DNA from 3 places in the Streptomyces sp. RK9 genome. Region 1 is predicted to be linked to each of the others. Evidence: predicted binding sites of a transcription regulator. Region 1 holds the regulator's gene; each other region holds the start of a gene.
The links. Region 1 encodes HspR, which represses chaperone genes until heat shock. Its sites were predicted from a motif close to TTGAGNNNNNNNNNCTCAA; they were not measured.
Positions count from the first base shown of each region.

Region 2: a site for HspR is predicted at 4,261-4,279, ahead of lon (endopeptidase La). Genes of this name have one in related genera too.
Region 3: a site for HspR is predicted at 5,440-5,458, ahead of dnaK (molecular chaperone DnaK). Genes of this name have one in related genera too.

Region 1 is NZ_CP173704.1:1,265,176-1,274,912, reverse strand. It holds gene AB6L24_RS25870 (LuxR C-terminal-related transcriptional regulator) at 1-913, shown strand, start outside; gene AB6L24_RS25865 (hypothetical protein) at 1,223-1,741, opposite strand; gene AB6L24_RS25860 (heat shock protein transcriptional repressor HspR) at 1,949-2,404, opposite strand; gene dnaJ (molecular chaperone DnaJ) at 2,409-3,608, opposite strand; gene grpE (nucleotide exchange factor GrpE) at 3,693-4,421, opposite strand; gene dnaK (molecular chaperone DnaK) at 4,421-6,292, opposite strand; gene AB6L24_RS25840 ((Fe-S)-binding protein) at 6,612-8,894, shown strand; gene AB6L24_RS25835 (FG-GAP-like repeat-containing protein) at 9,024-9,737, shown strand, end outside.
Region 2 is NZ_CP173704.1:2,600,051-2,609,787, reverse strand. It holds gene AB6L24_RS31875 (MarR family winged helix-turn-helix transcriptional regulator) at 1-452, opposite strand, end outside; gene AB6L24_RS31870 (lysozyme) at 753-1,592, shown strand; gene lon (endopeptidase La) at 1,821-4,238, opposite strand; gene AB6L24_RS31860 (GNAT family N-acetyltransferase) at 4,418-5,116, shown strand; gene AB6L24_RS31855 (hypothetical protein) at 5,126-5,737, opposite strand; gene AB6L24_RS31850 (PadR family transcriptional regulator) at 5,715-6,131, opposite strand; gene AB6L24_RS31845 (rhomboid-like protein) at 6,243-7,205, opposite strand; gene AB6L24_RS31840 (spermidine synthase) at 7,402-8,106, shown strand; gene AB6L24_RS31835 (response regulator transcription factor) at 8,173-8,913, shown strand; gene AB6L24_RS31830 (ATP-binding protein) at 9,081-9,737, shown strand, end outside.
Region 3 is NZ_CP173704.1:3,981,388-3,991,124, forward strand. It holds gene AB6L24_RS37345 (DUF6345 domain-containing protein) at 1-944, opposite strand, end outside; gene AB6L24_RS37350 (S8 family peptidase) at 1,259-4,564, opposite strand; gene AB6L24_RS37355 (OsmC family protein) at 4,896-5,321, shown strand; gene dnaK (molecular chaperone DnaK) at 5,509-7,497, shown strand; gene AB6L24_RS37365 (helix-turn-helix domain-containing protein) at 7,509-8,396, opposite strand; gene AB6L24_RS37370 (ADP-ribosylglycohydrolase family protein) at 8,425-9,537, shown strand; gene AB6L24_RS37375 (4a-hydroxytetrahydrobiopterin dehydratase) at 9,693-9,737, shown strand, end outside.

The DNA.
Region 1 (9,737 bases):
TCTTCCGAGCGAGCCCACGAGCGCGCTGCTCGGCCTCCTGCGGGGCATCGAGGAACAGGTCGGACAGGAGCGGCAGCGCGAGGCGGAGCTGATGGCGGCCCTGGAGCCCCTGCTCACCCGCGTCCCCACACAGCCGGAGAGCCCACCCGGCGCCCCCACACAGCCGGAGAGCCCACCCGGCGCCCCCGCCCGGCCGGATGAGCCCACCGACACCACACCCGAACCCGAACGCCCCGCGCGTCCCACCAGCCCCGCCCTCACCCTCCACACCACCCTCCCCCGCATCACCCACGCCATCGACGCGGCCGTGTCCCGGTGCGCGGAGGAGGTCCTGACGATCCAGCCGGGCGGGTTCAGGCCGATCGCGGACCTCGGTGCCGCGCCGCCGCGCGAGCAGGCGCTGCTGTCCCGGGGCTGCCGGATGCGCACGCTGTACCAGCACACGACCCGGCACGCCTTCTCCGTGATCGCGCACTTCGAGCGGCTCGACGGCGACGTGGAGGTGCGGACGCTGAGCGAAGTCACCGAGCAGCTGGTCGTGTTCGACCGGGCGGTCGCGTTCGTACCGGCGGACCGGGACTCCACCGAGGCCCTGGAGATCCGCGCGCCCGCCGTCGTCGGCTATCTGGTGGCGCTCTTCGAGAGGCTGTGGCGCCTCGCCACGCCGATGTTCCCGCACCCGGCGGCGCCGCAGCCCGCCAAGGACGGTGTCACCGCGCGGCAGCGGGCCATCGCCGAACTCCTCGTCGAGGGCCTGACGGACGCCGAGATCGCCGACCGGCTCGGCATGAACGTGCGGACCGTCCGCGTCCACATCGCGAAGCTCACCGGCACCTTGGGCAGCAGCAACCGCACGCAACTCGGATTCCTCATCAGTCGCTCAGGAATCCTGCGCCCCGGACACCCCGCGTGAAGCACGATCGTCCGGATTTGCCGCCACTTGCCCCCACCTCCGCCCCTTGCACCGCAACAAGTTGACGGTAGCGGAGCGTGGGCGGGCCGTTGCATCGTGGTGATGGCGGCAGGGAGCGGCCAGAGCCGTCTCAGGTACTGGAACCGACCGCTCCCGGCGGCCGAGTGGCTCTGTCGTGGTCTCCCCCCGCAGAGTCGCGCTTCCCTAAGGGGTTGCCCCGGTTCGGCTACGCCCCGTGGCCGGCCGGGGCGCTCGCGCTTCGGGGGGTGTGAGCGCCCCGGCCCACGGGTGACCCGGGGTGGGGGCTGCTCAGGCGTGTGCCGCGTTGTCGTCGGCCCACTCCTGCAGCAGTCGCTCCCGCTCGTCGCGGCGCGGCGAACCGCCCTCGTGCGCGCGGCCCCACGCGGCCATCGCGGCCAGCGTGGTCATGAGCGTGGCGGCGCCCTCGGTGAGGCGGGCGAGCAGGGCGCGCGAGAGGTCGTACTCCTTCTGGGAGTAGCCCGCGGCCGCGGCGACGTACGCCGTCAGTTCGATCTCCTCGTCGGCCGTCCCGACGCACACCGTCATCGTCGGGGCGTCGTCACCGCCGCCCATGCCCATCGTGAGCGCCATGTCGACGACGGCGCCGACCTGCCGCTTCAGGGACCGCACGGGCACGTCCTCGACGGTGAGCGCCTGGACGTCGTCCCACAGCCACAGGCCGGACTGTCCATGGCCGATACCGGCGATGCCCTCGGGTGTCAGGCGCACCCCGGGGGCGAGCCCGGCCGGTTTCGATCCCACGTACACATCGCCTTCGGCGATCCAGAACAGCCCCACCATGGCCATGGTCTTCCAGCTCCCCCTGTGCCGAGCACAGCGCTCGATTCGATTGCGCGGTCGGGCGAGACGGGCTGGTCAGGGGCGCTCCGCGCCCGGCCCGCGATGATGAGTGCCTCGCCCCGCCCACTATAAGGAGGCAAGCGACCGGGCCGGGAGTTCCCCGAGGGAGCCCCCGGCCCGGACAGAGCGCGGTGCGTGCGCCGGAGCGCGCGGTCAGGCCTCCGGCGACCTCTTCGGCCGCCACACCACGAGCGCGCTGGTCTGCTGGACGTCCTGGTACGGCACGAGGTCGCGGCGGTACGAGGCGTGCACCGCGGCTTCGCGCTGCTGCATCGCCGCCGCGGCGCCCTCGACGGCCGCCGACAGCTCGGCGACGCGGGACTGCAGCGCCGTGACCTGGTTCTCCAGCTCGATGATGCGCTTGATGCCCGCCAGGTTGATGCCTTCCTCCTGCGACAACTGCTGGACGGTGCGCAGCAGTTCGATGTCGCGGGCGGAGTACCTGCGGCCCCGGCCCGCGGTGCGGTCGGGCGAGACCAGGCCCAGGCGGTCGTACTGCCGCAGGGTCTGCGGATGCAGGCCGGAGAGCTGGGCCGCCACCGAGATGACGTACACCGGGGTCTCGTCCGTCAGTTGATACGGGTTGCGTCGGCGGCCGTCCCGCTCCATGAGGTCACGCTCCCTTCGCGGCCTTGAACAGTTCTGCCCGCGGATCGGTGTCCGCAGTCGCCTTGCGGTAGGCCTCCAGGGCCTCCTGCGCGGCGGGGGTGAGGGCGGTCGGCACGGCCACCTCCACGGTCACGAGCAGATCGCCCCGGGTGCCGTCCTTGCGGACCGCGCCCTTGCCGCGGGCGCGCATGGTGCGGCCGTTGGGCGTGCCGGGGGGCAGCTTCAGGGTGACGGGCGGGCCACCGAGGGTGGGCACCTTGACCTCGCCGCCGAGCGCCGCTTCCGCGTACGTCACCGGCACGGTCACCGTCAGGTTGTCGCCCTTGCGGCCGAAGACCGGGTGGGCGTCCACGTGCACGACCACGTACAGGTCGCCTGCGGGGCCGCCGCGCTCGCCCGGAGCGCCCTTGCCGCGCAGGCGGATGCGCTGGCCGTCGCTGACGCCCGGCGGGACCCGGACCTGCATGGTCCGCGAGGACTTGGCGCGGCCGCTGCCGTGGCAGACCTCGCAGGGGTCCTGCGCGATCAGGCCGCGGCCCTTGCAGTCCACGCACGGGTCGGTCAGCGAGAAGCCGCCACCGCCGCCGCGCGAGACCTGTCCCGTGCCCACGCACGTCGGGCAGACGCGCGGGGTGCCGTTCTTGTCGCCCGTGCCCGAACAGGCCTTGCACGGGGCCTGGGACGACATGCGCAGCGGGACCGTCGCGCCGTCCACCGCCTCCGTGAAGCTCAGCGTGACCTCGGACTCGATGTCCTGGCCGCGGCGCGGCTGCGTACGCGTGCCCGCGGTCGCGCCGCCGCGGTTGAACAAGCCCCCGAAGACGTCACCGAGACCGCCCCCGAATCCGCCGGCGCCCGTCTGTCCGCCTCCGCCCGGGGCGCCGCCTCCGAAGAGGTCGCCCAGGTCGAAGTTGAACGATCCGCCGCCGCCGGGGCCGCCGGGGCCCGGCCTGAATCCTCCGCCGTTGCCGAAGAGCGCGCGGGCCTCGTCGTACTCCTTGCGCTTCTTGGGGTCGCCGAGGACGTCGTTCGCCTCGGAGATCTCCTTGAAGCGCTCCTCGGCCTTGGCGTTGCCCTTGTTGGCGTCCGGGTGGTTCTCGCGAGCCAGCTTCCGGTACGCCTTCTTGATCTCGGCTTCGGTGGCGTCCTTGGGGACGCCGAGGACCTTGTAGTAGTCCTTCTCGATGAAGTCCTTGGTGCTCATCCCCGACGTCCCTCCTTCCCTGTCATCCGGCGGGCCCCGGCGCCGAGGTCGCCCTCGGCGCCGAAGCCGCCGTCCGTGTCGGCGTCAGCCCTCGTCCGGGCCACCGCTCTCCTTGCCCTTGGCGTCCGTGGTGTCCGCGGCGCCGTCGGCCTTGCTCTCCGCGTCCGCGGGCGCGCTGTCGTCGCCCTCGGCCGCGTCCGACTTGACCGTCTGCGCGCCGGGCTGCGGCTCGGCCACCGCCACGCGCGCGGGGCGCACGACCCGCTCGCCGATGCGATACCCCGGCTGGAGAATCGCGACGCACGTCGTCTCGGTGACGTCCGGTGCGTAGCTGTGCATCAGCGCTTCGTGGATCGTCGGGTCGAAGGGCTCGCCCTCCTTGCCGAACTGCTGCAGACCCATCTTGGCGACGACGGTCTCAAGGGCTTCGGCGACGGACTTGAAGCCGCCGACGAGCTCGCCGTGTTCCCTCGCCCGGCCGACGTCGTCGAGCGTCGGGAGCAGTTCCGTCAGGAGGTTCGCCGCGGCGATCTCCTTGACCGTCACCTTGTCCCGCTCCACCCGGCGGCGGTAGTTCTGATACTCGGCCTGCAGCCGCTGGAGATCCGCGGTGCGCTCGGTGAGCGCGGTGCGGACCTGGTCCAGCTGGGCGGTCAGGCCCACGATCTGGCTTGCGTCCCCGGCCGGGGCCGCCGGGCCCTCCTCGGTGGAGGGCCCTTCGGCCTGCGGCGCCTTCTCTTCAGGGGTGGCGCCGCCGGAGGGGACGTCGGGCTGCTCGGCGTTCTCGCCGAAGCCCGGGGTCTCCTCCGTCATCAGGCAGCGCCGCCCTTCGCGTCACCGGGCTTCTCGTCGTCGACGATCTCGGCGTCCACGACGTCGTCTTCCTTGGACATGTTCGGGGCCTCGGCGCCCGGAGCGGCACCCTCGGCGCCGCCCGCGGCCTGCGCGCCCTGGGCGTCGGCGTACATGGCCTGGCCCAGCTTCTGGGAGACGGCGGCGACCTTCTCGGCGGCGGTGCGGATCTCGGCCGTGTCCTCGCCCTTGAGCTTCTCCTTCAGCTCGGAGACGGCTTCCTCGACCTCGGTCTTGACGTCGCCGGGGACCTTGTCCTCGTTGTCCTTGAGGAACTTCTCGGTCTGGTAGACGAGCTGCTCGCCCTGGTTGCGGGACTCGGCGGCCTCGCGGCGCGACTGGTCCTCCTCGGCGTACTTCTCGGCCTCTTCGCGCATGCGGTTGACCTCGTCCTTCGGCAGCGAGGAGCCGCCGGTGACGGTCATCTTCTGCTCCTTGCCCGTGCCGAGGTCCTTCGCGGTCACGTGCATGATGCCGTTGGCGTCGATGTCGAAGGCGACCTCGATCTGCGGGACGCCGCGGGGCGCCGGGGGCAGACCGGTCAGCTCGAACATGCCGAGCTTCTTGTTGTACGCCGCGATCTCGCGCTCGCCCTGGTAGACCTGGATCTGCACCGACGGCTGGTTGTCCTCGGCCGTCGTGAAGATCTCGGAGCGCTTCGTCGGGATCGTGGTGTTGCGCTCGATCAGCTTGGTCATGATGCCGCCCTTGGTCTCGATGCCGAGGGACAGCGGGGTGACGTCGAGGAGCAGGACGTCCTTGACCTCGCCCTTGAGGACACCGGCCTGGAGGGCTGCGCCGATGGCGACGACCTCGTCCGGGTTCACGCCCTTGTTGGCGTCCTTGCCGCCGGTCAGCTCCTTGACGAGCTCGGCGACGGCGGGCATGCGGGTGGAGCCACCGACGAGGACGACGTGGTCGATCTCGGAGAGCTGGATGCCCGCGTCCTTGATGACGTTGTGGAACGGCGTCTTGCAGCGCTCCAGGAGGTCGGACGTGAGCTGCTGGAACTGGGCGCGGGTGAGCTTCTCGTCCAGGTGCAGGGGGCCCTCGGCGGACGCCGTGATGTACGGCAGGTTGATCGTGGTCTCCGTGGAGGAGGACAGCTCGATCTTCGCCTTCTCGGCGGCCTCGCGCAGGCGCTGGAGCGCCATCTTGTCCTTGGAGAGGTCCACGCCGTGGCCGTTGTTGAACTGCTTGACCAGGTAGTCGACGACGCGCTGGTCCCAGTCGTCGCCACCGAGGTGGTTGTCGCCGTTGGTGGCCTTCACCTCGACGACGCCGTCGCCGATCTCCAGGAGGGACACGTCGAAGGTGCCGCCACCGAGGTCGAAGACGAGGATCGTCTGGTCGTCCTTGTCCAGGCCGTAGGCCAGGGCGGCCGCGGTCGGCTCGTTCACGATGCGCAGGACGTTCAGGCCCGCGATCTCGCCGGCCTCCTTGGTGGCCTGGCGCTCGGAGTCGTTGAAGTACGCCGGGACGGTGATCACGGCGTCCGTGACCTTCTCGCCCAGGTACGACTCGGCGTCGCGCTTCAGCTTCTGCAGGATGAAGGCGCTGATCTGCTGCGGGTTGAAGTTCTTGTCGTCGATGCCGACCTTCCAGTCAGTGCCCATGTGGCGCTTGACGGAGCGGATGGTCCTGTCGACGTTGGTGACCGCCTGGCGCTTCGCAACCTCGCCGACCAGCACTTCACCGTTCTTCGCGAAGGCGACGACGGACGGCGTGGTCCTGGCACCCTCGGCGTTGGTGATGACGGTGGGCTCGCCGCCCTCCAGAACGCTGACGACGGAGTTAGTCGTGCCCAGGTCGATGCCGACCGCACGTGCCATTTCAATGCCTCCAGATAACTTCTTGAGTGGAACTGACTCAAGGATGCATCAGGGGTTCCCAGGAGTCAACAGACCTGAGTCGGGTCGACTCAACTCTTATCTCTTCCTTACGCGCAACCCGGGGCTGCTGTGCGAGGAGACGCAGCACCCGGGGGACACGGTTGCGCGACGCCGTGGATAGGGCAGCCTGAGCGACGCAGATCACCGCCTGGCTGGCTACAGTGCGGCGATGTAAGTGGGTAGTCTCAGACGGACTGCATAAGTTACCGCTTAGTAATACGTTGGATTGCCCACCCTCGCAGGCCCGAGGAGCCCCGAAATGCAACTCGCCGCGATCATCGTGTCGCTGGTCCTCATCGCAGTCGGCGTCGCCCTGTTCGGCCGTGCCATCCTGCAGATCTACCAGTTCATGCGGCTCGGTCAGCCCGTGCCCGCGGGAACGAGGACCGACGCGCCCGCCGAGCGCACCCTCACCGTGGCCAAGGAGTTCCTCGGCCACACGCGCATGAACCGGTGGGGCGTCGTCGGTGTGGCGCACTGGTTCGTCGCGGTGGGCTTCTTCTCGCTGCTCCTGACGATCGTGAACGCCGTCGGCCAGCTCTTCAAGGCCGACTGGATGCTGCCGATCATCGGTGACTGGGCGCCGTACAACATGTTCGTCGAGTTCCTCGGCACCATGACGGTCCTCGGCATCCTGACTCTGATCGTCGTCCGGCAGCTGAGCCGCCCCGACCGGCCGGGCCGCAAGTCCCGGTTCGCGGGCTCCAACACCGGCCAGGCGTACTTCGTCGAGTCCGTCATCCTCATCGTCGGCGTCTGCATCTTCACGCTGCACGCCCTGGAGGGCGCCCAGCACCACGTGGACGGCTACGAGGCCTCGTTCTTCATCTCGTACCCGTTCGTCTCGTGGTTCGGGGGCATGGACGTCTCGACGCTCCAGAACCTCACGTACTTCTTCGCGGGCCTGAAGATCGCGACCTCCTTCATCTGGATGATCACGGTCGCCCTGAAGACCGACATGGGCGTCGCCTGGCACCGCTTCCTGGCCTTCCCCAACATCTGGTTCAAGCGGAAGGCCGACGGCTCCACCGCGCTCGGCGGGCTGCTGCCGATGACCTCCGGCGGCAAGGAGATCGACTGGGAGGACCCGGACGAGGACACCGTCTTCGGCGTCTCCCAGGTCGAGCAGTTCTCCTGGAAGGGCCTGCTCGACTTCTCCACCTGCACCGAGTGCGGCCGCTGCCAGTCGCAGTGCCCCGCCTGGAACACCGGCAAGCCCCTCTCCCCCAAGCTCCTCATCATGTCGCTGCGCGACAACGCGCACGCCAAGGCGCCGTACCTGCTCGCGGGCGGCGGCAAGACGATGGAGGGCGAGGAGAAGGCGTCCGAGGAGCAGCTGAAGGACGTCCCCGCCACCGCCCTCGCGGAGGCCGAGCGCCCCCTCATCGGCACCCTCGAAGAGAACGGCGTCATCGACCCCGACGTCCTGTGGTCCTGCACCACCTGCGGCGCCTGCGTCGAGCAGTGCCCGGTCGACATCGAGCACATCGACCACATCGTCGACATGCGCCGCTACCAGGTGATGATCGAGTCCGCGTTCCCGTCCGAGGCGGGCACGATGCTCAAGAACCTGGAGAAGAAGGGCAACCCCTGGGGCCTGGCCAAGAAGCAGCGCCTGGAGTGGACGAAGGAAGTCGACTTCGAGGTGCCGGTCGTCGGCAAGGACATCGAGGACCTCACCGAGGTCGAGTACCTCTACTGGGTCGGCTGCGCCGGCGCCCTGGAGGACCGCGCGAAGAAGACCACCAAGGCCTTCGCGGAGCTCCTGCACATGGCGGGCGTGAAGTTCGCGATCATGGGCGGCGACGAGAAGTGCACGGGTGACTCGGCACGGCGTCTCGGCAACGAGCCGCTGTTCCAGCAGCTGGGCGCGGAGAACGTGGCCTCGCTGAACATGGCGTTCGGCGAGTCCCTCGACGAGGACGGGGGCGTGGACGAGTCGACCAAGAAGCCCAAGACCGCCAAGAAGATCGTCGCGACCTGCCCGCACTGCCTCAACACCCTCGGCAACGAGTACCCGCAGCTCGGCGGCGACTACGAGGTCATCCACCACACGCAGCTGCTCCAGCACCTCATCGACGAGGGCAAGCTGATCCCGGTGACCCCGGTCGAGGGCCTCATCACCTACCACGACCCGTGCTACCTGGGCCGCCACAACAAGATCTACACGCCGCCGCGCGAGATCATGGACAAGGTCCCGGGCCTGCGCCAGCAGGAGATGCACCGCCACAAGGAGCGCGGCTTCTGCTGCGGCGCCGGCGGCGCGCGGATGTGGATGGAGGAGCGGATCGGCAAGCGCATCAACACGGAGCGGGTGGACGAGGCGCTGTCCCTCAACCCCGACATCGTGTCGACGGCCTGCCCGTTCTGCCTCGTGATGCTCACGGACTCCGTGAACGGCAAGAAGAACGACGGCGCGGCGAAGGAGTCGCTCCAGGTCGTGGACGTGGCGCAGCTGCTCCTCGACTCGGTGAAGACGCCGGTGGACCCGGCGGGCGACGAGGAGTCGGCGGACGCGCCGGAGCCGGAGCCGGTGAAGTAGCCGCTGCGGCGATACGTGAACGGAGGGGCCGGTTTCGCCTGGGGGCGGGACCGGCCCTTCGTCGTTCGTGTAAACCTGTGGTGCTGTCGTGCACATGAAGTCATCGGGTGACGCTGGGGTGGGTGGGGCATGAGGAGTTCCGGGAGACGTCTGCTGGCCGCCGTCGTGGGCGGCGCCCTGCTCCTGACGGGCTGCTGGGGCGGCGACGACAAGTCCTCCGCCCGCCCCGCCGAGAGCACCCCCGGCCTCGCGGGCAAGAGCGCCCCCCACCAGCCCGTCCCCCGCGGCAAGGGCAGCAAGGTCGACGACGACTTCAACGGGGACGGCGCCCGGGACCTCGTACTCGACGCGCTGGCGCACCGCGGGCAGGGCGACGACCCCGGCATCGGCATCGTCTACGGACGCCGGGGCGGGCTCGCCCCCGGCGCGCGGCAGTTGCTGACGGCGCACGCCAACGGCGCCCGTACGAAGGGCCAGTTGCCCGCCGCGTTCGAGTCCGAGGCGTCCTGCGACCTGAACGAGGACGGCTTCACCGACCTGGTCGTGTCGACGGACCCGCCCTACGACGGCCAGGGCCGCCCCCCGGTCCCCCTCCAGCTCCTCTTCGGCTCCCCCACCGGCCTCACCGGCAAGGCCGTCAAGCTCCAGGTGCCCGCGCGGGCCCGCCTCGGCAACGACTGGGCGGACCAGCCGGTGTGCGGCGACTTCGACGGCGACGGCGCGCACGACCTCGTCCTCCATGCCAGCGGCGCCCATCTCACGTACCTGCGCGGCCCGTTCACGCGGAAAGGCGCCCCGCGCGCGGCGGGCAAGCCGATCACCGCCCCCGGAAACGACCTGGCC
Region 2 (9,737 bases), 1.3 Mb from region 1:
AGCTCGGCCACCTCCCCCCGATCCCACCCGGCGAGCTGCCGAACGTACCGCTCCCGCCGGGCCCCCCGAACCGTCCAGAACCGCTCACGCCCTTCCTCCGTGAGCCGCACGAGCCAGGCCCTGCCATCGGCGGGGTCTGGCTCACGCGCGACAAGGCCCAACTGCTCGAGCCCCCGCAGCTGCCTGCTCATCGTCGCCTTGCCGACCCCGATGAACGCGGCGAGATCGGTGGCCCGGCGCGGCCCCGACTCGTCCAGGAACGCCAGCAGCCCGTACGCGGCCGGCTCCAGGTCCGGATGCACCTGCCGGGCCATCTCCCCGGACGAGGCCCGCGCCCGGCGAAGCAGCAGCGTCAACTCCCGCTCCAGGGCCAGAAATTCGTGGTCCACCCCACCGCCGGACCCGGCCCGGTCCACCCCGGCGCCCTCGCCGCGGCCCGCGCCCTCGCGCATGTCAGCACCCATGCCACACTTTTCCGATCCTGAAAGTTTCCGCCGACCACGGCCATCGCCGCAGCTCGACCAGTATTTCGCAGGCGTAGACCAACGGCGGGCGCGAGTGCCTCTTCCCCTTCGGGGTCTACGTGCGTAGCGTCATTGATGACATGTTCACACCAGCGACATGTCGACAGGTCCCCCCACCGAGTCCCGTACCCACCGCACGCCCTCCGTACGACGTGGGAACCGTGAACCCCACGTACGGAAACGGCGCGCCTGCGCACGCGACTCCACGAGGCCATTCGGAGGCACGCCATGCCCGTGCACAGACCTGGTACCGCCCGCCGCGCCCACCCCGCGGCCGGCATTCTCCTCGCCGTCCTCTCCGCCCTGTCCCTCCTCATCACCCTGCCCGGCGCCGCGTCCGCCGCCGACGGTGACGACCTCCCGCCGCGCGGCTCCGCCCGCATGGGCATGGGCGTCCTGGAACACGACGGCCAGGGCGGCCGGCCCAGCGGCGGCGACGCCGTCCAGACCGAGGGCGTCGACGTCAGCAGCCACCAGGGCAACGTCAACTGGCAGGCCCTGTGGAACAGCGGCGTGCGGTGGGCCTACGTCAAGGCGACGGAGTCCACGTCCTACAAGAACCCGTACTTCGCCCAGCAGTACAACGGCTCCTACAACGTCGGCATGATCCGCGGCGCCTACCACTTCGCCACCCCCGACACCTCGAGCGGCGCCGCCCAGGCCAACTACTTCGCGAGCAACGGCGGCGGCTGGTCCCGCGACGGCAAGACCCTGCCGGGCGCCCTCGACATCGAGTGGAACCCCTACGGCGCGGCCTGCTTCGGCAAGTCCCCGTCCGCGATGGTCGCCTGGATCCGCGACTTCCTCAACACCTACAAGGCGCGCACCGGCCGCGACGCCGTCATCTACACCGCCACCAGCTGGTGGAAGCAGTGCACCGGCAACTACGGCGGCTTCGGCAGCACCAACCCGCTGTGGATCGCCCGCTACAACACCAGCCCCGGCGAACTCCCGGCCGGCTGGGGCTTCCACACCATGTGGCAGTACACCTCGACCGGTCCCATCGTCGGCGACCACAACAAGTTCAACGGCGCCTACGACAGGGTGCAGGCCCTGGCCAACGGCTGACCGGGCCCCTCTCCCACCCACAAGCACCTCACCGCCCACGGGCACGCCTCCCGCGTGCCCACTCCCACCCACCGGGCACCCCTGCCGCGTGCCCACTCCCACCCGACAGGCGCGCGCCGCCCACCAGGCAGCAGACGCCGTACGGGTGAGCGGCGGGGCCCGGACCTTCCTGGGGTCCGGGCCCCGCCCTTCCCCGCCGCGCCCGTCACGCCGCGACGGGAAGCCGTGTCACGCCGCCGCCGGAACCCGCACCTCGGCCGGCGCGAGCGCCAGCTCCAGGACCTGGCGGACGTCCGTCACCGCGTGCACGTCCAGCTTCTCCAGGACCTCGGCCGGGACGTCGTCCAGATCCGGCTCGTTCCGCTTGGGGATCACGACGGTGGTGATCCCGGCCCGGTGCGCGGCGAGCAGCTTCTGCTTCACACCGCCGATGGGCAGCACCCGCCCGGTCAGCGACACCTCACCGGTCATCGCCACGTCCGTACGGACCAGGCGGCCGCTGAGCAGCGACGCGAGTGCCGTCGTCATCGTGACGCCCGCGCTCGGCCCGTCCTTCGGCACGGCGCCCGCCGGGAAGTGGATGTGCACGCCCCGCTCCTTCAGGTCGCCCACGGGCAGCTCCAGCTCGGCGCCGCGCGAGCGCAGGAAGGACAGCGCGATCTGCGCGGACTCCTTCATCACGTCACCGAGCTGTCCGGTGAGCGTCAGCCCCGCCGCACCCGTCTCCGGGTCGGCCAGCGACGCCTCCACGAACAGCACGTCACCGCCGGCTCCGGTGACCGCGAGCCCCGTAGCCACACCGGGCACCGCGGTCCGCCGCTCGGCCGGGTCCTGCGCGGACTCCGGCACGTGGTGCGGCCGCCCGATAAGACCGCGCAGCTCGTCCGCGCCGACGGTGAACGGCAGCTCCCGCTCGCCCAGTTCGTGCTGCGCCGCGACCTTGCGGAGCAGCCGGGCGACGGAACGCTCCAGATTGCGCACGCCCGCCTCGCGCGTGTACTCCCCCGCCAGCTTGCGCAGCGCACCCTCGTCGATCGTCACCTCGCCGTCGCCGAGCCCGGCCCGCTCCAGCTGTCGCGGCAGCAGGTGGTCCCGGGCGATGACGACCTTCTCGTCCTCCGTGTACCCGTCGAGCCTGACCAGCTCCATGCGGTCGAGCAGCGCCTCCGGGATGGCTTCGAGGACGTTGGCCGTCGCCAGGAACACCACGTCGCTCAGGTCGAGCTCGACCTCCAGGTAGTGGTCGCGGAAGGTGTGGTTCTGCGCCGGGTCGAGCACTTCGAGGAGCGCGGCCGCCGGGTCGCCCCGGAAGTCCGAGCCGACCTTGTCGATCTCGTCGAGCAGCACCACCGGGTTCATGGACCCGGCCTCCTTGATGGCCCGCACGATCCGCCCGGGCAGCGCGCCCACGTACGTACGCCGGTGCCCGCGGATCTCCGCCTCGTCCCGCACACCGCCGAGCGCGACCCGCACGAACTTGCGTCCCATGGCGTGCGCCACGGACTCCCCGAGCGAGGTCTTGCCGACTCCGGGCGGGCCGACGAGGGCCAGGACCGCGCCACCGCGCCGTCCGCCCACGACACCCATGCCCCGGTCCGAGCGCCGCTTGCGCACCGCCAGGTACTCGGTGATGCGCTCCTTCACGTCCTGCAGTCCCGCGTGCTCCGCGTCGAGGATCTCCTGGGCGCCCTTGATGTCGTACTCGTCCTCGGTGCGCTCGTTCCACGGCAGTTCCAGGACCGTGTCGAGCCACGTGCGGATCCAGGAGCCCTCGGGCGACTGGTCGCTCGCGCGCTCCAGCTTCTCGACTTCCTTCAGCGCCGCTTCCCGGACGTTCTCCGGCAGGTCGGCGGCCTCGACCCGGGCGCGGTAGTCGTCGGACTCCTCCTCGCCCTCCTTGCCGTCCAGCTCGCGCAGCTCCTTGCGCACCGCCTCCAGCTGGCGCCGCAGCAGGAACTCGCGCTGCTGCTTGTCCACACCCTCCTGGACGTCCTTGGCGATGGACTCGGCCACGTCCTGCTCGGCCAGGTGCTCCCGCAGCTGCTCGGTGGCCAGCTTCAGGCGCGCCGTCGGGTCCTCGGTCTCCAGGAGCTGGATCTTCTGCTCGGTCGTGAGGAACGGGGAGTAACCGGAGTTGTCCGCGAGCGCCGACACGTCGTCGATCTGCTGCACGCGGTCGACCACCTGCCAGGCCCCGCGCTTCTTCAGCCAGCTCGTCGCCAGCGCCTTGTACTCCTTGACCAGCTCGGCGGTGGCGCCGGGCAGCGGGTCCGGCACGGTCTCGTCCACCCGCGCGCCCTCCACCCACAGCGCCGCGCCGGGACCGGTCGTGCCCGCACCGATGCGCACCCGCCCACGAGCGCGGATCAGCGCCCCCGGATCCCCGTCCGCGAGCCGGCCGACCTGCTCGACCGTCCCGAGCACGCCCATGCCCGCGTACGTCCCGTCGATCCGCGGAACAAGCAGCACCTTCGGCTTGCTACTGCTTCCACTGGACCGCGCGGCGGCCTGCGCGGCCTCCACCGCGGCTCGTACTTCGGCATCGGACAGGTCGAACGGCACCACCATGCCGGGCAGCACGATCTCGTCATCGAGCGGCAGCACGGGCAGAGCGAGCGATGTGTACGACGTGGACTCAGCAGCCATGATCTCCCCTTCGGCATTCAAGTTGAGCTATACCGACTCAATGCTTGTGAGCCTCTGAATGTTCCCCCGGACTTGTTCGCTGTCAGCGATCACCCCTGTCCCCGCCGAAATCTCCCTACGTAAGGTTCTCTCAGCACTAGCAGCCATTACATGTCGATCGTCATCTGAAGGGGTGCCCCATGCACGGGATAAAGGGAGCAGAGGGAGCCCCCCTCGCGGGCCGCGACGCCGTCCGGGCCTGGATCGACGGCTGGGGCGTCTCGCGCGGCGCCGCCCCGCCGGGCGTGGAGCCCTGGGGCTTCACGATCGACGTCGGCCAGATCAAGCATCCGTACCGACATGTCCTCGGCGCCACCGGCGCGGACGTCCAGGAGGCGGACGTACGCAAGGTGGCCTCGTCGGTGACCGGCGCCGACGTCTGGCTGAAGGTCTTCGACTTCCCGGGCCGCGTCGCACCCTGGCTCGGCCCCGAGTGGTGGGTCGACCCCGAGGACGGCTACCTGATGACCGTGCCGCTCGCCCCGGTCCCCCCGAACCACCTGGTCGTCCCGGACGGCTACCGGCTCCGCACTTGGTCGCGGGGCGGCGTCTTCCGCGCGATGGTCACCACCGCGGACGGCCACTGGGCGGCACGCGGCCAGATCGCCCCGACCGGCCGCACAGCCGTCGCCGACCAGATCGAGACGTCCCCGCAGCACCGCCGCAAGGGCCTGGGCAGCCTGGTCATGCGCACCCTCGCGGTCGCCGCCGTCGACGAAGGCGCGGAGATCGGCGTGCTGGCCGGGACTCCGGAAGGGCGCGCCCTCTACGAGTCGTTGGGGTGGCGGGTGGTCGCCGGCCTGACTAGCGCGCGCCGGAAGGGACCGGAGGAGGCCTGAGCGCCCCGGCTACTCGGCCGCCGCGGCTGCGGCCTTCCTCGCGCGCATGTCCCCGTGGACATAGGGCAGCCCGGGCAGCATCAGGAGCAGCGTCGCCCACAGGGGCAGCCGGAAGAGCGTGCCGTCGCCCACGAGCCAGGTGGTGAGCTGCGCGATCCCGATGCCTATCAGTCCGACCAGCAGCCACCTCAGGAAACCGAGGCTTCCCCGCCGCAGCTCCAGCGTGACGCCGACCGCGATTATCACGGCGTAGAACGCTATGCGCGGGGCCTCGACGGGCAGCGCGAGGGTCCGGTCGATCAGATGCGTGAGGAGCAGCAGTACACCGAGGGCGAACGGGATCAGTGCGGCCATCCGCAGCGCCCGCAGGCGCAGGGGCGTGCGCGCCCGGGCCCAGGAGGCGGCGAAGCCCGGCACGTCCGGGCCCACCACGTCCTTCGGGGAGCGGCCCGCCGACGCGGCCTCCTCCAGGTGCTCGGAGAGCTCGGCCAGCATCTCGCGCACGGAGGCGTCGTCGATGCCTCTGTACTCCCAGTTGCTCCGGCAGACCGCCAGCACGCGGGCGCGCTCCGCCTCGCCGGGCATGCTCTCGGTCGTCTCACTGGTCGTCTGCTGTGTCATGCCGTGCCCCCGTGTCCCCCGTGTCGCTGTTCTGTGCGCCGCCCTGACCTTCCAAGGTCCTGGAGACGGCCACCGTGAAGGTGCCCCAGGTGGCGCGGCCCGCGGCCAGCTCGGCCGTGCCCGCGTCCGTGAGGCGGTAGTACTTGCGCGGCGCCCCGCCCGCTGCGGACGGGGCGCGGTAGGAGTCGACCAGCCCCGCTCTCTCCATCCGGGCGAGCAAGGGATAGATGCTGCCCTCGCTCACCAGGTCGAGGCCGCTCTCGGTGAGGGCCTCCACGAACTCGTACCCGTACCGGGGTTGTTCGCCGATGAGCGCGAGCAGGCACAGGTCGAGCACCCCGCGCAGCAACTGACTGCGACGCTGGTCGTGCATCGCGGACAGTTCCTTTGTCATGCGGTACAAGATAGTCGCGAAGTACCTTGCACCGCAAGACATTTATCCGGAGGTCGTCACTCCACGTACATGACGGCAGAGAAGCCGGCCCAGCGACGGGCCGGACGGGGGCTAAGCGGAAACGTCCCGCCCGTGCCCCCGCAGCAGCGGCCATGTCGCGACCCCCACGACCAGCGCGAGCAGGTGGCCCCAGTTGGTCATCGGGTCCGTGAAGGCAATGAGGTCCTGGACCAGCATCCAGCCGAACCCCGCGAGGACGGCCCAGCGCAGCCACGGCGTGAGAAGCCCGGCGAGCGCGCCGACGCTGGCGGCGACGCCGAAGCTGATGCCGTAGTCCAGGCGGTAGACGGAGCTGCTGGGCAGGTGGCCCGCCAGGACCGAGAGCCCGACGGGGACCTCGGTGGCCAGTGTGGCGACGGCGTGCCCGAGCAGGAAGACGCCGGCGGTGCGCAGTCCGCCCACGCGGCGCTCCAGCGCGGTGAGGACCAGCAGGAACACGATGGCGTACGGCGACGTGATCCCGCCCGCGATCCACAGCGCGCTGGCGACCAGGACGAACATCGGCCGGTCCGCGAGGTGCGCCACGTCCGTGCTCGAACCCTGATGCAGGGAGGAGATGAGGGAGGGGTCGCCGTACTCGGCGAAGAGCGAGGTCAGGAGGAGGACGACGGCGTATCCGAAGGTGAAGGGCGTGCCGGTCGGCGTCGGCAGCAGCCGCCAGGGCCGCAGCCCGCGCAGCCCCCGAAGCCTCGCCCGCACCGCGCACGCCCCGGCGCTCACACCCCGGACCGCCTCGTCGGGCACCCCCGGCACCGGCCCGGCGACAAGGCCCGCCCCACTCGTCCCGTCCACCCCACTCGCCCGATCCGCCCCGCCCACCCGACCCGACCCACTGGCCTGGCTAGGCACCGCGTCCAGCGTCACGAGCCCCGCGGCCCCGAGCAGCGCCTCCGCGCCCACGGACACCGGAAGCCCCACGGCACCCCCGGCGCCCACAGCGCCCTCGGTCGCCGCCCCGCCGCCGTCCTCACCCACGGCGGCGCCCCCGCCCGAAACCCGCACAGACCGGTCCACGCTGAGGCGCTCCTTCCATCACGGCTTCACTGATCTTCCATCACAGAAAGATCACGGGATCACGCTTCACCGATCTTTCCCCTGCTGTCTATGACCGACGCCACGTGAGGCGCGATTCACAGGAACCCACAGCAACCTCACACCATTCCCCGGCGTCCCGCAGCACACGCCCGCGAGGCCGCAGCAAAATGGGCCGATGCACACCCCGTACCGACCCGATCCCCCCGTGGTTCTCGACCGGCACGAAGGCCCCTACGGCGAAGTCGTGCTGCGCCGCCACGGAGACCTGCTGCAGATCATTGCCAACGGCATGTTCCTGATGGACACCTCGGACGGCCGCTCCGAGCGGCTCCTCGTCGACGCGGCGTACGACGCCCTGGACGGGCGGCCGCGGCCGAGCGTCCTCATCGGCGGCCTGGGCGTCGGCTTCTCCCTCGCCCACGCCGCCAAGGACCCACGCTGGGGCCGTATTTCCGTGGTCGAGCGCGAGCGGGCCATCATCGACTGGCACCTCGAAGGACCGCTGTCGGAGCTGTCCCGGGAGGCGCTCGCGGACCCGCGCACGGAGATCCTGCACACCGACCTGATCGCATATGTCAATGGCTCATTCGCAGGCGCCAACGCCCCCTCCGGCACCTACGACGCCCTGTGCCTCGACATCGACAACGGCCCCGACTGGACCGTCACCGAGGACAACGGGAGCCTCTACTCCCCCGCCGGCCTCGCCGCCTGCCAGGCACGTCTCAACCCCGGCGGAGTCCTCGCCGTGTGGTCCGCGCAGCCCTCACCCGCTTTCGACTCCGCTCTACGGAATGCCGGGTTCCAACAGGTACGTACGGAAGAGATCCCCGTTGCCCGGGGCGTACCGGACGTGGTTCATCTCGCGACAAGGGCTGCGTAGCCGAGGTGCCGTCACGCCCCGTACTCTGCTGACCGGACACCAAGCGATCACGTCAGGGGCGGGGCGATGGAGCAGACACACACCTCCCACAACAGCGCCACGGCAGCGATGCCGGGCGCCCAGCGCCGGGTTCTGGTGGTCGAGGACGACCCGACGATCGTCGACGCCATCGCCGCCCGGCTGCGCGCCGAGGGTTTCGTCGTGCAAACGGCGGCGGACGGCCCGGCGGCGGTGGACACCGCACAGGCATGGCAGCCGGATCTGCTGATCCTCGACATCATGCTGCCGGGATTCGACGGTCTGGAGGTCTGCCGGCGCGTGCAGGCCCAGCGGCCGGTGCCAGTGCTGATGCTCACCGCGCGGGACGACGAGACGGACATGCTGGTCGGGCTCGGCGTCGGCGCCGACGACTACATGACCAAGCCGTTCTCGATGCGCGAGCTCGCCGCACGCGTGCACGTCCTGCTGCGCCGGGTCGAGCGGGCCGCGCTGGCCGCCACGACGCCGCGCAGCGGCATCCTGCGCCTGGGCGAGCTGGAGATCGACCACGCGCAGCGGCGTGTGCGAGTGCGCAGCGAGGACGTCCATCTGACGCCCACGGAGTTCGACCTCCTGGTGTGCCTCGCCAACACCCCGCGCGCGGTGCTCTCGCGCGAGCAACTGCTCGCCGAGGTGTGGGACTGGGCCGACGCGTCCGGCACCCGCACCGTCGACAGCCACATCAAGGCGCTGCGCCGCAAGATCGGTGCGGAACGCATCCGTACGGTCCACGGGGTCGGGTACGCCCTGGAGACCCCGACGCCATGACGGCGGACCCGGGCGCCGCCGGCGGGACGGCTCGCGGCGCCCTGAGCGGTACCCCGGGCAGTGCGCACGGCACCCCGGGCGGTGCGGCGGACGCCGAGCGGGGCACGGTCCGGAAGTGGCGCTGCGACCGGGGCGGGAGCATCGGCCTGAACGGCCCGTTCGCGGGTGTGCGGCCGTTCTCCATCAAGACGAAGCTCGGCACCCTGGTGGTCGTCTCGGTCTTCATCACCACCGGGCTGCTGATGGTGGCCATGGAGACGGAGACCGAGCTCCGCTTCATCACGGTCTTCTCCGTGATCGCGACCCTGCTGATCACGCAGTTCGTCGCGCACAGCCTCACCGCGCCCCTCGACGAGATGAACTCGGTGGCCCGCGCGGTCTCGCACGGCGACTACACGCGCCGCGTGCAGGGAGCCGACCGCCGCGACGAGCTGGGCGACGTGGCGATGACGATCAACCGCATGGCGGACGATCTGGAGGCGCAGGACCAGCAGCGCAAGGAGCTCGTCGCCAACGTCTCGCACGAGCTGCGCACGCCCATCGCGGCGTTGCGCGCCGTCCTGGAGAACGTCGTCGACGGTGTCTCGGCGGCCGACCCGGAGACGATGCGCACGGCCCTGAAGCAGACCGAGCGCCTCGGCCGCCTGGTGGAGACACTGCTCGACCTGTCGCGCCTGGACAACGGCGTCGTACCGCTCAAGGCGCGGCGCTTCGAAGTGTGGCCCTATCTGTCGGGTGTCCTGAAGGAGGCCAACATGGTGGCCTCCGCGCGCAAAGGGATGACGTCGGGCTCCGGCAGTCACACCCGTACGGACGTGCATCTG
Region 3 (9,737 bases), 2.7 Mb from region 1:
CGGTCGCCGGAGGTGGCGCTGAGCACGCCCTGCCGCTCGACCTGCACCTCTTCGAGGGCCGCCGTCGGGAAGCTCGCGATCCGTCCCGCCGCGGCCAGCTCGGAGCTGGGGTCGCGCGGCGCGAGCTGGATCACCTGCGGGTTGTCCGGGGCGGCGGTGAGCTGCTCGGCGAGCGACTCGCGGGCGTTGTACCAGCGCCACGCGTACCAGTTGTCCGGCACGGCGTCACGGTAGAAGTTCCGTTCCGTGTTGAGCCGGTTCACGGCCTCGGCCTGGGTGGCGCCGACCGCGCACACGGACGGGGCCTGGCCCTTGTGGATGTCCCAGCTCGCGTTCAGCCAGGCGTCGCAGTACGTCTGCCCGGACCGCCACTTGTCCCAGAACTTCCGGCCGTAGTCCGGGTGGTCGATGCTGGTGGTCTCGAAGCCGAAGAGCATCCGGAAGCCGAGGTTCGGCCCGGCCCAGGTGCGGATCGGGGAGTGCCCGGCGAGGACCCGCAGCGAGAAGCAGGTCGACCAGAAGATGTACCGGCACTTCTCGTTGCCGAGCGCCATCCGGTTGGAGGTCGCCGTGGTGCGCCCGTCCCAGGCCGCGCCCATGGGCGCGTGGAAGACGCCGTTGCCGTCCATGTCGCCGTGGCCCGAGTGGTACACGGCGCACACCGCGTCCATGCCGTAGCGGTCCTGCCAGTTGTCGTACGTCTCCTCGTACGCCCAGACCTGCACGCCCCCGTCGGCGAACCAGAAGTTCCGGTCGTAGAACTGCTGGAGGTACGCCAGCCAGCCGGTGGCGTCCTCGTGGGTGTAGAACAGCGGCGACGCGGTGGCGAACTTCTCGATGCTGAACGCGCCCCACCAGTGGAACGTCGAGTCCCGGTCACCGGCGGCGCCGGGCTTGTCGGGCTCGAGCGGCGACGGACCCCGGTCCGTGTAGATCATGCGCATGCCTAACCCCCTGAGTGATCTCCCCGATGTGCCCGGGCGCCTGCGCCGCGCAGCCGTCACGTGGCTGAGTCCGCACGGTCGAGGGGGCCTAAAAGTGTCACCGCGTGGGGGCCTTGCCCAGTTGCCATTCCGGCCATAGGTACCGCGTACCGCCCATGCCGCGTGCCCCACGCGCCCCGGTGGCGGGGGCGCGTGGGGTGGTACAGAACCGGGTGTCCGAGGGGGATCGGCGCACGGCACGGAACGCGCGACGGTGCCTCACTGTTCGTACCGCACCCCGCGCACCAGCGCGGCCCTCTCGAACACCCTTGGTGCTACTTGCCGTAGTACGCGTCGTGGACCGCCAAGGTCGACTTGTTGCCCTTCCTGTCGGCGATCTTGGCGCGGAAGGAGACGGCCTTGCCCGCGGCGGGGTTCTTCACGGTGACGCGGCCGTCGGTGACCTTCAGCTCCTTCCAGGTCCTGCCGCTGTCGTAACTGGCGTAGACGTGCAGCGACTTCAGGTTCGCCCCGGCCGCCGCGCCCTGCACGGTCACCGGCATCCGCTGCTTCTCGCCCGCGGGCGCCCGGCTGGTCAGGTCGAGCACGGGCGCGAACCGGGCGGTGGACACCGGGAGTACCCTCGGGCCGCCCCGCTCGGAGCGGAACGTCCAGGAGGCGTCGACGCGGGTGGACGCCGCCGAGAGGGACGCCGAGCGCCTGACGGAAGTGGTCAGCCGGTATTCGGCATCCGTGTCCGGAACCTGGAAGGCCCCGTCCTCGCCCGAGAGCGGGTCCTCGTTGGCGCCGATCCTCGTGCCGTCGCGGTACAGCTCCGTCTTCGCCGACGTCAGATCGGTCCAGCCGATGTTGCCCTTCCCGTCGGCGAACAGCGGCAGGTCGCCGTACAGCTTCGAGCCGTCGCGGAACACGCCCGCGCCCGAGCCGACGCGCGGTCCGAACACGCCGACGCCGAACGACTCCTGATAGCTGCGCCCCGCCTTGAAGGCGCGCGGCTCCGGGAACCGGTAGTAGCTCTCGATCAGCGGGTTGCCCTCCTCGTCGACGCCGCCGTACTGCTCGAAGCCGAGGTCCCAGGTCACCTTGCCGAGTGCCGACAGGTGCAGCGTCTTGGTGCGCGGCAACTTCTGCACCGGCGGGATCATGGAGATGCCGCCCGCCTCCGGGAGATATCCCGCCGCGCTCAGGCTGCCCGTCTTGTCCGCCGACGACGCACCCATCCGCACCTTCACGGTCGCGAAGTCGGCGGGCTTGAGGTGCTTGACGTAGCCGGTGGCGAGCTTGGTCACCTTGCCGCCGAGGAGCATCTCGTACGCGGTGTCGGCGCCCTTGCGCCAGGTGCCGAGCCACTGCTGGCCGAGGCCGGTCGGCACCGCGGGGCCGAGGTGCGCGGTGCGCATGCTCTGGAAGGCGCTGACGCGCAGGGCGCCCATCTCGTAGCCCTCGTAGATGTAGCGCGCGTCCATGAAGGCGAGCTTCGCGCTCCGGTCCGGGACGGTGATGTCGACCGGCCTGGCCTTGCGGGCGTCGAGCGTGACCGTCGTCTTCTTGTCGACGGTCAGCTTGGGCCGGACCAGCCAGTCGACGCCCTTGTCCCCGTTCTGCGGGTCGACGTAGACCGCGGAGTCCAGGAGGTAACTCCCCTTGGCCACCCGGACCTTGACGGTCCCGGACGGGTCGTACGGGAAGAGGTTCGTGCCGGTGTCCGCGCCGGTGATCGCCGACAGCATCGTCTCGTGGTGCCGCGCGGGCCGCCCGTCACGGCCGATCGACTTCAGCGTCACGTCGTACGACTCGACCTCGCGCCGCACCGCCGCGGCCGTGCGGACGCTCTGGCCGCCGCCGTTCGCCACCACGTACGCGGAGTAGGCGCCGTCGACCGTCCCGCCGAGGCGCGTGTTGGTGGTCAGGTCGACAGCGGCCGTCCCGCCCGCCGGGACGGTGACCTTCTTCGCGCCGAGCGTGAAGAACCCCGCGGGCGCCGGACGCCCCTTCGGGTCGAGGGCCGAGACGGTCAGGTCGAGGGTGACGTCCTGCGTGCCGCGGTTCTTGTAGGTCACCTTCTTGGTGACGGGCTTGTCGTCGGTGTGCGGCCACAGCTGGGTGCCGTAGTTGAGGGACACCGGGTCGGCGTACACGGTCTGCTTGACGGCCCGGTCGACGGCGATGCGGCCCGAACCCTGCTGGAAGGGCGTGTACTTGCCGGCCTTGGTGGACGCGGTGAGGGCGCCCTTCAGTTCGGGCTGCTTCCAGTCGGGGTGCTGCTGCTTGAGGAGGGCGGCGGCGCCCGCGGCGTGCGGGGTCGCCATCGACGTGCCGGAGATCGTCAGATAGCCCTCGGGCTTCTGGCCGACCTCCTTCTCGATCGCGCTGCCGGGGGCCGCGGCGGCCGTGATGTCGACGCCGGGCGCGGTCACGTCGGGCTTGACCGCGCCGTCACCGGCGCGCGGCCCTTGGCTGGAGAAGTCCGCGAGCTTGTCGTGGTCGTCGACCGCGCCCACGGTCAGCGCCGCCTCCGCGCTGCCCGGGGAGTTGACGGACCCCGGATCACCGGCGTTGCCCGCCGCGACGGCGAACAGGATGCCCTTCTCGGCGGAGACCTTGTTGATCGCGGCCTCCATCGGGTCGACGCCGGGCGTGTCGCCCCCGCCGAGGCTCATGTTCACGATGTCGGCGCCCTGCGCGGCCGCCCAGTCGATGCCCGCGATGATCCCCGAGTCGCTGCCCCGGCCGTCGTCCCCGAGGACCTTGCCGTTCAGGAGCTCGGCGCCGGGCGCCACACCCTTGTAAGCGGCGTTCTTGGCGCCGGTGCCCGCCGCGATGGACGCCACGTGAGTGCCGTGCCCGTACCGGTCCTTGCTGTCCGGCGACGGCGTGAAGTTCTTGTCCCCGATCACCTGTTCCTTCAGGTCGGGGTGGGTCGCGTCGACACCGGTGTCCAGGATGGCGATCTTGACGCCCTTGCCGTCGTACCCGGCCTCCCACGCCTTCGGCACGCCGATCTGCTGCACACTCTTGTCCAGGCTCACCCGGCGGGTGCCGTCCAGCCACAGCCGGTCGACCCCGGAGGTCGCTCCGCCCCGCTCGTCGGTGAGCGCCTTCCACAGCGCCGCCGCGTCCCGCTCCGGCGTCGTCACGGCGTCCGCGTTCAGCGAGGTGAAGGAGCGGCGGACCGTGGTGTCACCGGCCGCGCGCACCCCGGCGCGGGCGTCGCGGGCCGCGGTGCCCCGGTAGCCGACGATGAGCTTCAGGCCGTTCCGCTGGGCCGCGCGGTTCGCCTTCCGGCTCAGCTCCGTGACGTCGAACAGGCGCTGGTCGACCTTGCCCGCGGTGATGAGCCGCTGCGCGTCGTACGGCAGGACCAGCGTGTGCCCGGCGAAGGTGCGGGTGCGCACGGGGATGTGCTCGCGCCCCTTCGCGGGCCGGAAGCCGGTGAGCCGCCCCTCGGCGTCCACGGTGACGCGGTCGCCGGTGACCAGGGTGAGGCGGTGCCCCGAGCCCGGCCGCGCGGCGGTCGGGCCCTGGCCCCGGTCGGTGGCGGCCGTGCCGGTGCCCCGGCCGTCCGGCGCGGGGCCCGCGTCCGCCGTCGCCGGGCCGGTCAGACCCGCCGCCAGCGCCACGGCCGTCGCCGCGGCGACCGTCGCCGCGTACGCTCTTCGCCGCCGGGGCGTCCCGCCCGCCCCTGGTGTCGCCGTCGTTTCCTCGGTGTGATGGTGCAACGTGTCCCTCGCGATCGTCGCGTCCTGGCCGGGGCGCTCGGTCGTGCGCCCCAACTCACCTCTTCAGACGCACGGTTGAGGTCATCGCGTTGCATGGCGCGGCCGGGACGCCCGGGGTGGACCCGAACCGGCCCCTCCCTCCCTCGGCCGCGCACGGCCGCCCGACGCGCGGACCGGCCCCGGAGTGTGATCGGATGGACCCCAAGGAACTTCACCGAAGGGATTTGGCATCGTGGCTACCACGCGCTCCGCACACACGGTCTGGGAAGGCAGCCTGACCGAGGGCTCCGGCACCGTGACCTTCGACTCCTCGGGCATCGGGCAGCAGGCCGTCTCCTGGCCGTCCCGCGCCGAGCAGGCGAACGGCAAGACCAGCCCCGAGGAGCTCATCGCCGCCGCGCACTCGAGCTGCTTCTCCATGGCTCTCTCCCACGGCCTCACCGGCGCGGGCACCCCGCCCACCAAGCTCGTCACGTCCGCCGACGTGACCTTCCAGCCGGGCACCGGCATCACCGGCATCCACCTCACCGTCGAGGGCGAGGTGCCCGGGCTCGACGAGGCCGCCTTCACCTCGGCCGCCGAGGACGCCAAGGCCAACTGCCCGGTCAGCCAGGCGCTCACCGGCACGACGATCACGCTCTCGGCCAAGCTGGCCTGAGCCCCGCACCACCGCGGCGAAGCCGCCGACCGGAGCCATCGGTCGGCGGCTTCGCCATGTCCGGCCCCCGGCGCCGCGCGCAGCGGCCCACCCGCACACCCCGCCCCCGTACGCGGCATTGACAATGGCCCGCTCAAGTTTTGTGCTGGAGGGCGAAGTAGCGCCGCGTCGGAAGGGGTTGTTGGACATGGCACGTGCGGTCGGGATCGATCTCGGGACGACGAACTCGGTGGTGGCCGTCCTGGAGGGCGGCGAGCCAACCGTCATCGCGAACGCGGAGGGAGCCCGCACCACCCCGTCGGTCGTCGCCTTCGCCAAGAGCGGCGACGTCCTCGTCGGCGAGGTCGCCAAGCGCCAGGCGGTCACCAACGTGGAGCGCACCGCCCGCTCCGTCAAACGCCACATGGGCGACGGGAGCTGGCGCTTCCCGGAGAGCGGCTCCGGCGCCACCATCGACGGCACCCGCTACACCGCCCAGGAGCTGTCGGCCCGCGTGCTGCAGAAACTCAAGCGGGACGCCGAGTCCTACCTCGGCGAGGACGTCACCGACGCGGTGATCACCGTGCCCGCGTACTTCGACGACGCCCAGCGCCAGGCCACCAAGGAGGCCGGGGAGATCGCAGGGCTGAAGGTCCTGCGGATCATCAACGAGCCGACGGCCGCCGCCCTCGCCTACGGCCTCGACAAGGGCGACGACCAGACCGTCCTCGTCTTCGACCTCGGCGGCGGCACCTTCGACGTGTCGCTCCTGGAGATGGGCGACGGCGTCATCGAGGTCAAGGCCACCAACGGCGACACCCAGCTCGGCGGCGACGACTGGGACCAGCGGGTCGTCGAGCACCTCGTGCGCCAGTTCAAGAACGCGTACGGCATCGACCTCGGCAAGGACAAGATGGCCCTGCAGCGCCTGCGCGAAGGCGCCGAGAAGGCGAAGATCGAGCTGTCCTCGTCCAGCGAGACCGACATCAACCTGCCCTACGTCACCGCGTCCGCGGACGGCCCCCTGCACCTCGCCGAGAAGCTCACCCGGGCCCAGTTCCAGGAGCTGACCGCCGACCTCCTCGACCGCTGCAGGCGCCCCTTCGACCAGGCCGTCAAGGACGCGGGCGTCGAGCTCGCCGCCGTCGACCACGTCATCCTCGTCGGCGGCTCCACGCGGATGCCCGCCGTCGGCGACCTGGTCAGGGAGCTCACCGGCAGGGACCCGCACAAGGGCGTCAACCCCGACGAGGTCGTGGCCCTCGGTGCGACCCTCCAGGCGGGCGTGATCCGCGGCGACGTGAAGGACGTCCTGCTGCTCGACGTGACACCGCTGTCCCTCGGCATCGAGACCAAGGGCGGCATCATGACCAAGCTCATCGAGCGCAACACCACCATCCCCACCCGGCGTTCGGAGACCTTCTCCACCGCCGAGGACAACCAGCCGTCGGTCGGCATCCAGGTCTTCCAGGGCGAGCGCGAGATCGCCGCGTACAACAAGAAGCTCGGCGTCTTCGACCTCACCGGCCTGCCGCCCGCACCCCGGGGCGTGCCGAAGATCGAGGTCACCTTCGACATCGACGCCAACGGCATCATGCACGTCTCCGCGAAGGACGAGGCCACCGGGCGCGAGCAGCGCATGACCGTCACCGGCGGCTCGGCGCTGCCCAAGGACGACATCGACCGCATGGTCCGGGAGGCGGAGGCGCACGCCGAGGAGGACAGGAAGCGCCGCGAGGCCGCCGAGACCCGCAACCAGGCCGAGCAGCTCCTCTACCAGACCGAGCGGTTCCTGCGGGACAACGGCGGCGAGGACGGGCGCATCCCCGCCGCCACCAAGGCCGAAGTGGAGGCCGCGGCGGCCGAGTTGAGGCCCCTGCTCACCGGCGACGACACCCTCGCCATCCGGGCGGCGGCGGAGAAGCTCGCCGCCGTCAGCCAGCGGATGGGGCAGGCCATGTACGCGGCCGCGCAGGCGAACCAGGGCGGCCAGGCCGGTCCGGAGAGCGGCGGCGGCCCGCAGGACGCTCCGCCGCAGGGCGACGGCGGGGCCGGGGCCAAGGGCGACGAGGGTGTCGTCGAGGCGGAGATCGTGGAGGACGAACCGGAGGGCGGGAAGCGGGCGGACGACGGGACGGGGCAGAGCGGTGGCCCGGGGGCGGGCGGCGGCGAGCCCGGGCAGCCGCCCCGGACCTGAGGGCGCCCCGGCTACGCCTTCGACTGGAGGTACTTGACCGTCGCCGGGTCGGCCGGAAGCAGGGTCTCGATGGCCAGCTCGGCGACGGTCACGTCCATCGGCGTGTTGAACGTGGAGATCGACGACACGAAGGACAGCGTCCGGCCCTCGTGCTCGATCCTGAGCGGCAGCGCGAAGGGCGCCACCTGCCCGTCGGCGGCCGCGTCCTCGCCGGGATCGGCCACGGGGTACGCCGCCACCTCGTCGTACAGCGCCTTCAGCTCCGCCGACCGGTGCAGGGCGATCTGCCGCCCCATCTGGTGCAGCAGATGCTCGCGCCACTCCCGCAGATTGCGGATCCTCGGGGCGAGGCCGCGCGGGTGCAGGACGAGCCGCATCGCGTTCGGGGGCTGTGCGAGCAGGTCCTCGGGGATTCCGTCGAGGAGCATCGCGATGCCGCTGTTGGCGGCGACCACCTGGTACGTGGCGTCGACGACCAGCGCCGGATACGGCTCGTAGCCCTGCAGAAGCTGTTCGAGACCGGCGCGCAGCGTGGCCATCGACGGGTCGTCCAGGGGCGTCTGCTTGAAGCGGGGCGCGTACCCGGCGGCGAGCAGCAGCGCGTTGCGTTCGCGCACGGGCACGTCCAGGTGCTCGGCGAGCTTCAGGACGAAGTCCTCGCTGGGCTTGGCGCGGCCCGTCTCCACGAAGCTGATGTGGCGCGCGGAGGAGTCCGCGCGCAGGGCGAGATCCAGCTGGCTGACGCGCCGCTCCTCGCGCCAGGCGCGCAGCAGAGCGCCCACCTCGGACGGCTCGGCCGCACCGGACGGCGCGGCGGCGCGTGGGCCCTTGGCACGGGCGGCCCGGGTGTTCTGGGGGCCGACTTCACTGTTCCGGCGGCGAGGCGCGACAGTTGGCATGGCAAAGACGGTAATCGAGGAGGAGCGCATGACGAATCCGTGGGACCCGCTGCCGTGGGAGGCCACCGCCGCGTACCGGGCCCGGGTGCGGGGCTGTCTGCTCGGCGGCGCGGTCGGTGACGCGCTCGGGTACGCGGTCGAGTTCAGCTCCCTCGACGCCATCCGCGCCGCGCACGGCCCGCGCGGACTGCGGGCACCGGTGGTCGACGCGACGGGCGTCAGCCGGATCAGCGACGACACCCAGATGACGCTGTTCACCGCCGAGGCCCTGCGGACCGCGCACGCACGCGAGCGCCGCAAGGGCATCGGGGGCGCGGCGCCGAGGCTGGTGCAGCAGGCGTATCTGCGCTGGCTGGACACCCAGCACAAGCCGGGCCCCGCGCCCCGGCCGAAGCCCGGCGCCGACCCTGCGGACACCCCGCAGGGACCCCCGCACCCCGCCGACCTCAGCTCCCAGGCCTGGCTGTACGCCCGGCGGGCCCCCGGCAACGCCTGCCTGAGCGGAGCGGCGCAGGGATACGCGCCCGACCCCGCCCTGGAGCTCGGCCCGCACGGCCGCGTCAACCCCGAGTCCAAGGGGTGCGGCACCGTGATGCGCTCGGCGCCCTTCGGCCTCACGCGCGCACCCGCCGACCGCGCCTTCGAACTCGCCGCGCGCTGCGCCCAGATCACGCACGGTCACCCGACGGGCTACTACGCGGCGGGCGCGCTCGCCGCTGTCGTCGCGCGCCTCGTCGAGGGCGACTCCCTGGAGGGCGCCGTCCTGCGCGCCCTGCGGCTGCTCGCCCGGTACGCCGGGCACGAGGAGACGTCCACGGCCCTGACCGCCGCCGTCGACCTGGCCGCCGCGGGGGAGCCGAGCGCGGAGCGCGTCGCGTCCCTGGGCGAGGGCTGGGTCGCCGAGGAGGCCCTGGCCATCGGCGTGTACGCCGCCCTCGCCTGCCACGGCGTCGAGGACGCGCTGCTCCTCGCCGTGAACCACTCGGGCGACAGCGACTCCACCGGGTCCGTCTGCGGCAACCTTCTCGGGGCGCTGCGCGGCGACCACGAACTGCCGGAGGAGTGGGTGCGGTTGACCGAGGGGCGCGCGGTGATCGCGGCGGTGGCGGACGACTTGGCGGGGGAGTGCGCCCGGCGCTGAGGGCCCGCCGGGCGGGGCGGGGGCGGTGTCGCCGCGGCCGGATGTGTGCGGCCGTGACCCGAAGGGGCGTGCCGTCGGCGCTCCGCCCGGCAGGTGCTGTGGCACGCTTTCACGACAGGGTCCACACCCGCACAAACGCAGGAAGGAGCGCGGTCATGCCTCTCGAACCGCTGTCGCAGAAGGAGATCGAGGACCGGCTC